DNA from 2 places in the Actinoplanes sp. NPDC023801 genome. Region 2 is predicted to be linked to the other one. Evidence: riboswitches for the same ligand, from Rfam matches in the RefSeq annotation. Region 2 holds a riboswitch; the other holds the start of a gene.
What was found. A riboswitch is a leader RNA that binds a small molecule or an ion and turns the genes downstream of it on or off. The one in region 2 is predicted to bind S-adenosylmethionine.
Positions count from the first base shown of each region.

Region 1: another riboswitch for S-adenosylmethionine. It lies ahead of thrC (threonine synthase); the one in region 2 lies ahead of AB0G04_RS22035 (GNAT family protein).

Region 1 is NZ_JBFAAI010000001.1:223,351-227,626, reverse strand. It holds gene AB0G04_RS01020 (GNAT family N-acetyltransferase) at 1-496, shown strand, start outside; gene AB0G04_RS01015 (hypothetical protein) at 519-1,004, shown strand; gene thrC (threonine synthase) at 1,208-2,491, opposite strand; SAM riboswitch class I at 2,501-2,639, opposite strand; gene AB0G04_RS01005 (GNAT family N-acetyltransferase) at 2,818-3,726, opposite strand; gene AB0G04_RS01000 (ABC transporter permease subunit) at 3,880-4,276, opposite strand, start outside.
Region 2 is NZ_JBFAAI010000012.1:51,000-55,275, reverse strand. It holds gene dacB (D-alanyl-D-alanine carboxypeptidase/D-alanyl-D-alanine-endopeptidase) at 1-909, shown strand, start outside; gene AB0G04_RS22040 (hypothetical protein) at 921-1,529, shown strand; SAM riboswitch class IV at 1,554-1,670, shown strand; gene AB0G04_RS22035 (GNAT family protein) at 1,684-2,340, shown strand; gene AB0G04_RS22030 (HNH endonuclease family protein) at 2,321-2,956, opposite strand; gene AB0G04_RS22025 (hypothetical protein) at 3,075-3,389, opposite strand; gene AB0G04_RS22020 (phosphatase PAP2 family protein) at 3,491-4,276, opposite strand, start outside.

The sequences.
Region 1 (4,276 bases), on a different contig from region 2:
CTGGGAGGTACGCCGCGTCACGCCGGAGGACACCGCGCGTGTCCGGGCGCTGCGGCTGGAGATGCTCGCGGACAGTCCACTCGCTTTCCTGGAGACCCTGGCCCAGGCCGCGGCCCGGTCTCACGAGGGCTACCGGCAGCGCATCCGGCAGTCGGCCGAGGGGTTCGAGACGGCCCAGTTCATCGCCGACCCGGGCGGGCCGCTGATCGGGCATGCCGGCGGCACCACGGTCCCCGGCGAACCGGGCTGCACGGTGATCTTCGCGGTCTACCTGACACCGGCCCACCGGGGCGGCAAGCTGCTCGCCCAGCTCGTCGAGGCGGTCGCCGACTGGTCCGCGGCGGCCGGGCGTGACGAGCTGATGCTCGAGGTGGTCTGCGGCAACGACCGGGCCGTCCGGGCGTACGAGAAACTCGGTTTCGTCGACACCGGGGTCCGCATGCCGCATCCGACCGTCCGGGTCCTGACCGAGCTGCAGATGCGCCGGCCGGTCTGAGATGGCCGGGCGCGGGTGGCACGTGACCCGGACGGCGCTGACCGCCGTGAACGGGACGACCCTCGTCGGGCTGCTGCTGGCCGCGGTCACCGGCACCCGGATCCGGCGCGGCCGCCACGGTGTCCTGATAGCCGAGAACTTCCGCTTCAGGATGCCGGCCGGAAGCTGCTTCACGGTCGGCTCGGTGATCATCACGAACCGGAGCGCCGAGTGGCTGCTGGCGGAGGAACGGGCCCCGCTCTTCACCCACGAATGCCGCCATGCCGGCCAGTACGCGTTGTTCGGCCCGCTGTTCTGGCCCGCCTACTGGGTCGCGTGTGGCTGGTCGATCGCACTGACCACGTCGTACGGCGTCCGCAACTGGTTCGAGAAGAACGCGGGACTCGCCGACGGGCATTACCCGGAAGAGCTCCCACTGCGGCCGTGGGTTCGCAAGACTCTTGACCGGCCGGGGGTTCGCAGGATTTTTGGTCGGGAGGACGGACGCACAGCACCTCCGGGCACGTAGCCAGATGGGTCAGCGCTGGATCGTTGGGACCCTCGGAGATTGTCGCCAATGTCCAGGTGAGGGGCCTCGTACGGCGTCGCATCCTCCCGCAGAGAGCATCCTGCCGATCCGGAGATCGGAGTGCAAGTCCTCGGAGGAGGTAATTCTCGACAACCGGCTGATTGCCGATTACCGACAGTGAGAGAAGGTCACGAAATGGTGACCTATCCCAGCAGACCGGCCTCCCGCGCGCCCTTCAGCGACGGCTTGATCGTGTGGGTCGGTCCAACCTGGCCGGCCACCGCGTCGAGCGTCTTCAGACCCTCACCGGTGTTGTAGAGGACGGTCTCCTTCGCAGGGTCGAGCTTGCCGCTCGCCACCAGCTTCTTGAGCACCGCCACGGTCGTGCCGCCGGCGGTCTCGGCGAAGACACCGGTCGTCTCGGCGAGCAGCCGGATGCCCTCACGGATCTCGTCGTCGTTCGCGTAGTCCATCCAGCCACCGGTGCGGCGGACCGCCTCGATCGCGTACGGCCCGGCGGCCGGGTCACCGATGTTCAGCGACTTCGCGATACCGGTCGGCTTGACCGGGGTGATCACGTCGGTGTCGGCGTGCAGGGCCACCGCGATCGGGTTGCAGCCCTCGGACTGGGCACCGAAGACGGTCCAGCCGCCCTCCGGGGCCTCGACCAGTCCGATCTCGACCAGTTCGGTGAACGCCTTGTCGATCTTGGTGAGCAGCTCACCGGACGCCATCGGGATGACCACCTGCGCCGGGATGCGCCAGCCCAGCTGCTCGGCCACCTCGTACCCCAGGGTCTTCGAGCCCTCGGCGTAGAACGGCCGCACGTTCACGTTCACGAACGCGGTGTCCTCGAACTCGTCGGTCTCCACCAGTTCGCTGCACAGCCGGTTCACGTCGTCGTAGGAGCCCTCGATGGCCACCAGCTCGCCGCCGTACACCGCGGTCGTGATGATCTTGCCCTGCTCCAGATCGGACGGGATGAAGACGATGCTCGGCACCCCGGCACGGGCCGCGTGGGCGGCCACCGAGTTGGCCAGGTTGCCGGTCGAGGCGCAGGAGAACCGCTTGAAGCCCAGCTCCTTGGCCGCGGTCAGGGCCACCGAGACGACCCGGTCCTTGAACGAGTGAGTCGGGTTCTGCGAGTCGTCCTTCACCCACAGCGGCGCCTGCAGGCCGATCGCGGCGGCCAGCTGCGGTGCGGCGACCAGCGGGGTCAGGCCCGGGTCGAGGGTCACCCGGGTCGCCGGGTCCTGTCCGGCCGGCAGCAGAGCCGCGTAACGCCAGATGTTCTGCGGCCCCGCCTCGATCTGGGCCCGCGTCACCCGCGCGAGTGCCGCCTCGTCGTAGGCGACCTCGAGCGGGCCGAAACACTCGTAACAGGCGTGCTGCGCGGCGAGGGGGTACTCGGCACCACAGGCGCGGCAGATCAGGCCCTTCGCGGGCGACGTGGAGGTGGCAGAGGGTGCGCTGACGACAGACGTCACTAGAGTTTCCTCTCATCTTTCCCCGCGGCGACCTGCCGGAACGGGGACGGAATTAGCACCTGCCACACGCGGCTCGTCATCGAGAATCGCTGCGCGGTGGTTGCCGGGGCTTCGTCGGGCCGTATCCCTCTGCCCCTCTGGATGAGGTATTCAGTTGTTTCCCACACCTTACGACGAGATTCCGTCAACACCACCCTGAGTTCCCGAGGTGTGAGCGACCTCCTTCTCCAGAACCTTTCGCCGGTACGCCCACCGGCGCCGCCCCACCCCCGCGTGGTCACCTACGCCCACCAGCGCACCGCCACTCACCACGGGCTGCGGCTGGGTTACGAAGTGAGGGTGGCCAGGCAGGACAACTGGGTGGCGATCGGGCGGTAGCCGAGACGGGAGTTCACGGCCAGCATCGGGGTGTTCGTCTCGTCGTTGCTGGTGTAGGCGGTGCGCACGCCCCCGGCCGCGGCCCGGCGCAGCGTCTCCGTCTTCACCAGGCGGGCCAGGCCGCGACCACGGTGCTCCGGAACCGTGGCGGTCATGTCCGACCAGGCCCGGTCGCCGTCTCGCAACAGCAGCGAGAACGACACGATCACTCCGCCGGCCACGGCCGCGGTGCTCACGTCCCGATCCAGGCCCGGCTCCTCCCAGGTCTCGTAGCGCCATGTCGGATAGGGCATCGGCTGGGACGGGACGTCACCCGGCTCGTCGGTGGCCGCCGCCACGTCGGCCTCGTAGAGCGCCTGCTCGGTCACCTCGCTCAGCGGTACCAGCGTGATGCCCGGCCCGGCATCGGGAACGCCGGTGAACGCGGTCAGGTCCAGAGCCGAGTAGCGCATCTCGCGGGACGGCTCGAAACCGTTGCGGCGGGCGAACCCGAGCGACTCCGGGACGGCCCAGGTATCGGCCCGGGTGACGCCGACGGCCCGCAGGTAGTCGGTGGCCTCCGCCAGCAGGGCGGTTCCGATGCCCCGGCCCCGGTGGTCCGGGTGCACCTGGACGGCGACCTGGCCGAATCCGGCATCGGCGGAACGCGGCTGGCGGAACGCGGACACCGTGCCGGCCGGCTCGCCGGCCCGATCGGCCACCAGGAAGATCCGGTCCGTGCCGGGCGGCGGCGAGACGATCATCCGGCGGATCGTCGCCTCGCCCCGGACCATGTACGGGTAGACCTCCCGCCGGAGCGCCGCGAGGGCGGAAGCGTCGCCGGGGCGGGCGGGGCGGATCGAGAAGTCAGCCGTCACGGGCGCCATGTCACCGCCCGGATGCCTCAGCCGTCAACCGATATCGGCCGGTCGTAGCCGTCTCCCCATGCATGAGCCGGCGGCGTGGGACGGTCCGGAGTGCCGCCCACGCCGTCCGGCGGAGTCACGGGACCCTGCGAGTCCCGTACGAAATCAAGAAGTGACGTCCTTGCGGGTGAACCGGTAGAAGGCGAGGCCCCAGAAGAGCGTGGCGTAGATGACCGCCGAGATCGCGCCCTTGGCCAGCTCGTCGGACTGGATCGGAGTGGACAGCATGCCGCGCCAGGCTTCGGTGTAGTACGTCGGAAGGACTTTCCGCAGGTTACCGAGGGCCTCGATCTGGTTCAGGATGTTGGAGAGGATCCAGAGCATCACAGCGCCGCCGACCGCACCCAGGGCCGCATCGGTCAGCACCGAGAGCAGGAACGCCAGGCCGGCGACCACGAGCATCGTCACCGCGAGGTAGGCCACGATGCCGAGGAGCCGGGCCAGGCCTTCGGCCGGTGGGATCTCGGCGGCGATGGTGCTGCCCATCGGCGACCAGCCGTAC
Region 2 (4,276 bases):
TGGCCGCCGGTCGTGGAGGTCCGGGTCGTCAACCGGGCGGTCACCGGCGGCAGCGGTGACACGGTGAGCGCGGTGCGGGCGCACGGAACCTCGACAGTCACGCTGCGTGGCTCGGTGGCCGCCGGACGGTCCGGAACCGCCCTGGCCGCCGTCCCGGATCCGGCCGCGGCGACGACCGGGCTGTTCCGGGCGGCGCTCCAGCGACACGGGGTCACGGTCGGTGGACGTACGGCCAGAGGGCCGGTGCCTCCGGCATTCCGCCACCTCGCCGCTCACGTCTCACCGCCGCTCGCCGAGATGCTGCCGCCGCTCCTCAAGCTCTCCAACAACGGCATCGCGGAGCTCCTGGTCAAAGCCATCTCACGGGCCGCTGAACCGGCTCGGCCGGGAAGCTGGCCGAGCGGGCTGGCCGCCGCCACCGCCGCCCTCGGCCGCCTCGGCGTCGATACCCGGCTGCTCACCATGGGTGACGGCTCGGGTTTGAGCCGCCGCAACTGGGTGACCGCCGCCCAAGTCGTCACCCTGCTGCGGCAGGCGCGGCGGAGAACCTGGTTCCCGGCGTTCCGGGCGGCCCTCCCGGTCGCCGGCGACCCGGACCCGATGGTCGGTGGCACGCTGCGTGACCGGATGCGCGACACCCCGGCGGCCGGCAACGTGCGCGCCAAGACCGGCACGCTGACCGGCGTCAACGCGCTCTCCGGGTACGTCACCGACGCCGGTGGCCGCCAGCTGGTCTTCGCGTTGATCGTCAACGGTTCGCTCACCGGCACCGCAGCCGTCCTCGACGAGGCCGCGGTGATGCTCGCCGCCCGCCGGACGGAGGAGGTTGCGGTGGTGCTCGCCGCCCACCGGACGGACCATGCCGCGGTGATGCTCGCCGCCCGCCGGACCGGTGACGCCGCGGTTTAGGCTTCGGCGGCGTGACCACACCACGGCGCAGAGCGGACCCCGCATCGTTCACCGACCCGGAGAACTGGAGCGGCGGCTACTACGAGCTGTATCTCGAGTTCGGCGCGCGGGACGATGCCGTCCTCGGCCGGGCTGCGCGGGCGCTGACCCGGGTCGCCGGCATCGACGGCTGGTACCCGGACCGTCACCGGGACCCGGCCGGGCAGACACCGCGGGAACCGGAGGCCGTCGCGCTCGACGAGCCGGGCGATCTCGCCGGCACCGTCGTCGTCCCCGGCGGGCACCGGGTCGTCTGCCGGCTGATCCCCTACCGCGCCGACGGGCCCCTCGGCGCCGACCATCTGGGTCTCTGCCTGCCGCTCGGCGCGCTGCACCGCACCGACCGCCGGATCGGCGGCTTCCCGTTCGGGCCGGACGGCGACGAGCGGTCGCTGGCATGGCGGACGACGCTCGACGAATGGCTTGCCGGGCTCGGGCGGGCCGTCTTCGCCGAGGTCCCGTTCACTTCGGCGGTCATCGGGTTCGAGCTCGATGCGGACGTCACCCCGGACAACCAGGCCTGGAACGCCTACCTGCTGCCGACCGCCGGCGGCCTGCACCACGTGCCCGTTGTCCGTTGAGGATCAGTGGTATGTTGCCCGTCAGGTCATGAGTGTCAGCGTCAAGCCCCGGCTCGCTGGCCGGCAACCCTCCGCGGCGCGGGCGGGGTGCCCCGGGTGATGACCGGGTCCGGCGCGTGGCGTGCCGGGCAAGCCGCGAACCAGAGGGACCCTCATGGATCATCCTGTTCTGCACGGCCGTCTCGTCCGCCTCGAGCCGCTGCACCGGCGGCATGTCCCCGGCCTGGCGGCGGCCGCCGGCGAGGACCGCGGCCGGTACGCGTGGACCTGGGTGCCGACCGCCGGGACCACCGCCGCCTACGTCGAGGAGCAGCTCACCACCGCAGCGACGGGACGGCTTCTCCCGTACGCCCAGATCTGTCTGCGGACCGGCCGGGCGGTGGGGGTGACCGCCTACTGGGACCCGCGCCCGTTCCCCGGTGGTGACCGGCTCGCCCAGATCGACGTGGGTTTCACCTGGCTGGCCGCCTCCGCGCAGGGTTCCGGACTCAACCTGGAGGCGAAGTACCTGCTGTTCCGGCAGGCGTTCGAGGTGTGGCGGGTCGTGCGGGTCGGGTTGAGCACCGACGCCCGCAACGCCCGGTCCCGGGCCGCGATCGCCGGGACCGGCGCGCGTTTCGAGGGTGTGCTGCGCAACTGGTCCCGGTCCTGGGCGCCGGGGGAGCATGGGATGCTGCGCGATTCCGCGCTCTATTCGGTGGTCGTCGAGGAATGGCCGGAGTGCCGCGCCTACCTCGAGCACCGGTTGTCCGAAACGGGACAGGGCGCCGCCGGAGCGGCGCCCCGTGACGTCAGCTGGAGCAGGTGTTGAGCATCGTCTGCAGCGCCGTCTTCTCCGACGACTGCACCTTCAGCGCGTAGTGATACTTGACCACGATCCACATCCGGGCGTACGTGCAGCGGTACGACGTGACCGACGGCTGCCACGTCGACGGGTCCTGGTCGCCCTTCGACTGGTTCACGTTGTCGGTGACGGCGATCAGCTGCGGCCGGGTCAGGTCGTTGGCGAAAGTCTGCCGCTTGCTGGTGGTCCAGGCGCTCGCGCCGGAACGCCACGCCTCGGCCAGCGGCACCACGTGATCGATGTCGACGTCGGAGGCCGCGGTCCAGGTCGCGCCGTCGTACGGGGAGTACCACCGGCCGGACGTCGCGGCGCACGCCGAACTGGTCACGACGCTGCTGCCGTCCCGCTTGAGGACGGTCTCGCGCGTGTTGCAGGTACCGGAGATCGTGATCCAGTGCGGGAACAGCTCCCGATCGTAGGTGCCCGCGTTCGCCTCGGCGGCGACGGTCAGTGCGTTCAGGTAGGTCTGTGCCGTCGACTTCGACGGGATGCCGGTCGGGGCGGCCTGGGCGGGGGAACCCAGCAGACCGATAGTGATTACGGCAGCGGCGAGGCCGGCGATCAGGGGACGGGGGAGGGGCATGGCGGCTCCTTTGTTTCGTCCGATTCGGACGACACAGATCTACGGGAGCCGAACGTCGCCAGATCATGATGTCCGTGAATTTCTCGTGTCCGAACAATCAAGTTCAAACCCGGCTGGGTCAGTCGTGTGGCCAGCCGAGTGCCTCGCACGCGATGAGCCACCAGTGGCGTTCGGCCAGCAGTGCGGGCGCGTCGGAGGCACCGACCCAGCTGCCGGATCCGTCCACCGGAAGCAGCGAAGGGTCGCGCGGCACGAACACCGGGACGTGAGCCTCGGGAACCGGGAGCCGATACGACTCGTCGCCCACCGGCACGACGTTGCGCACGAAGCCGACGCAGCGGGTCGCGGCGTCGCGTCCCAGGTGCCGTGACGTCAGCTCACGCACGCCTTCGGCCGCCGGGCGCCAGGTCCCGCCGCGGTCACCGAGGAACACGGTCGGAAGATCAAGGCCTTTGGGCGTACGGACGCAGAACAGCTCGGCCGCCCCTCTGTGGTGACCTGCGCCCCGATACAAACCGCAGGTCACCACGCGGTTCAGCGGCGGCGGAACTCGTGCAGGTAGAGGTAGACGCTTGTTCTCGCGCCGACCACGGCCCCGGCGGTATCGGCGGAGCGGAAGTGGACGCCACCCCACACGCGGGCGTTGATCAGTTCCTCGAGGGCACTCGAGAAGCCGGCGAAGTGGCGGGTGGTGCCGGTGGCCTCGCTGGTGGCGTGGAACGCGATGTCGTCGCGGCCGAAGAACATCCGCAGGATCACCATGTTGGAGCCGGTGGTGCAGGCGTGGCCGGACGTGTGGTCGGGGCTGCCCGGCGTGATCAGCAGCGGCATCCACGACGGATCGGCCGTGGTGTCCGGGTTGCCGTCGGTGTCGGCGAGCTGAACCGCGGTGACCGGGCGCCAGAAGCCCCAGTGGCGTTTCTCGTTGAAGCAGGCGGTGTTGGCGTCCGACGCCGCGACGTTCACCATCGCGAGGAGGCGGGCCGACTGGACGACGCTGAGACGCTGCGTGACGGCGAGCTGCCGGTTGATCTCCCACAGGCCGAGCTTGCGGTCGTGCCACCACCGGGCCGCGTCGGTCTGGTCGGCGGTGCGCACGGTGCTCGCGGCCCCGCCGACCGCCTTCACCTCGTTGAGATCGCGGGTGTAGGCGGCGCTGGTGAGAGCGGGCGGCCCAGCGGTGCGGAACATGTCGTTACGGGGCAGGACGAACGCCCGCAGGTCGGCGGACCAGGCGCCGGAGTTGGCGAAGGTGGGCGGGGTGGGGCGCCACCGGCCGGGTTCGGTGGAGACCGGGAACGCCTCGACGCCGAAGGCCCC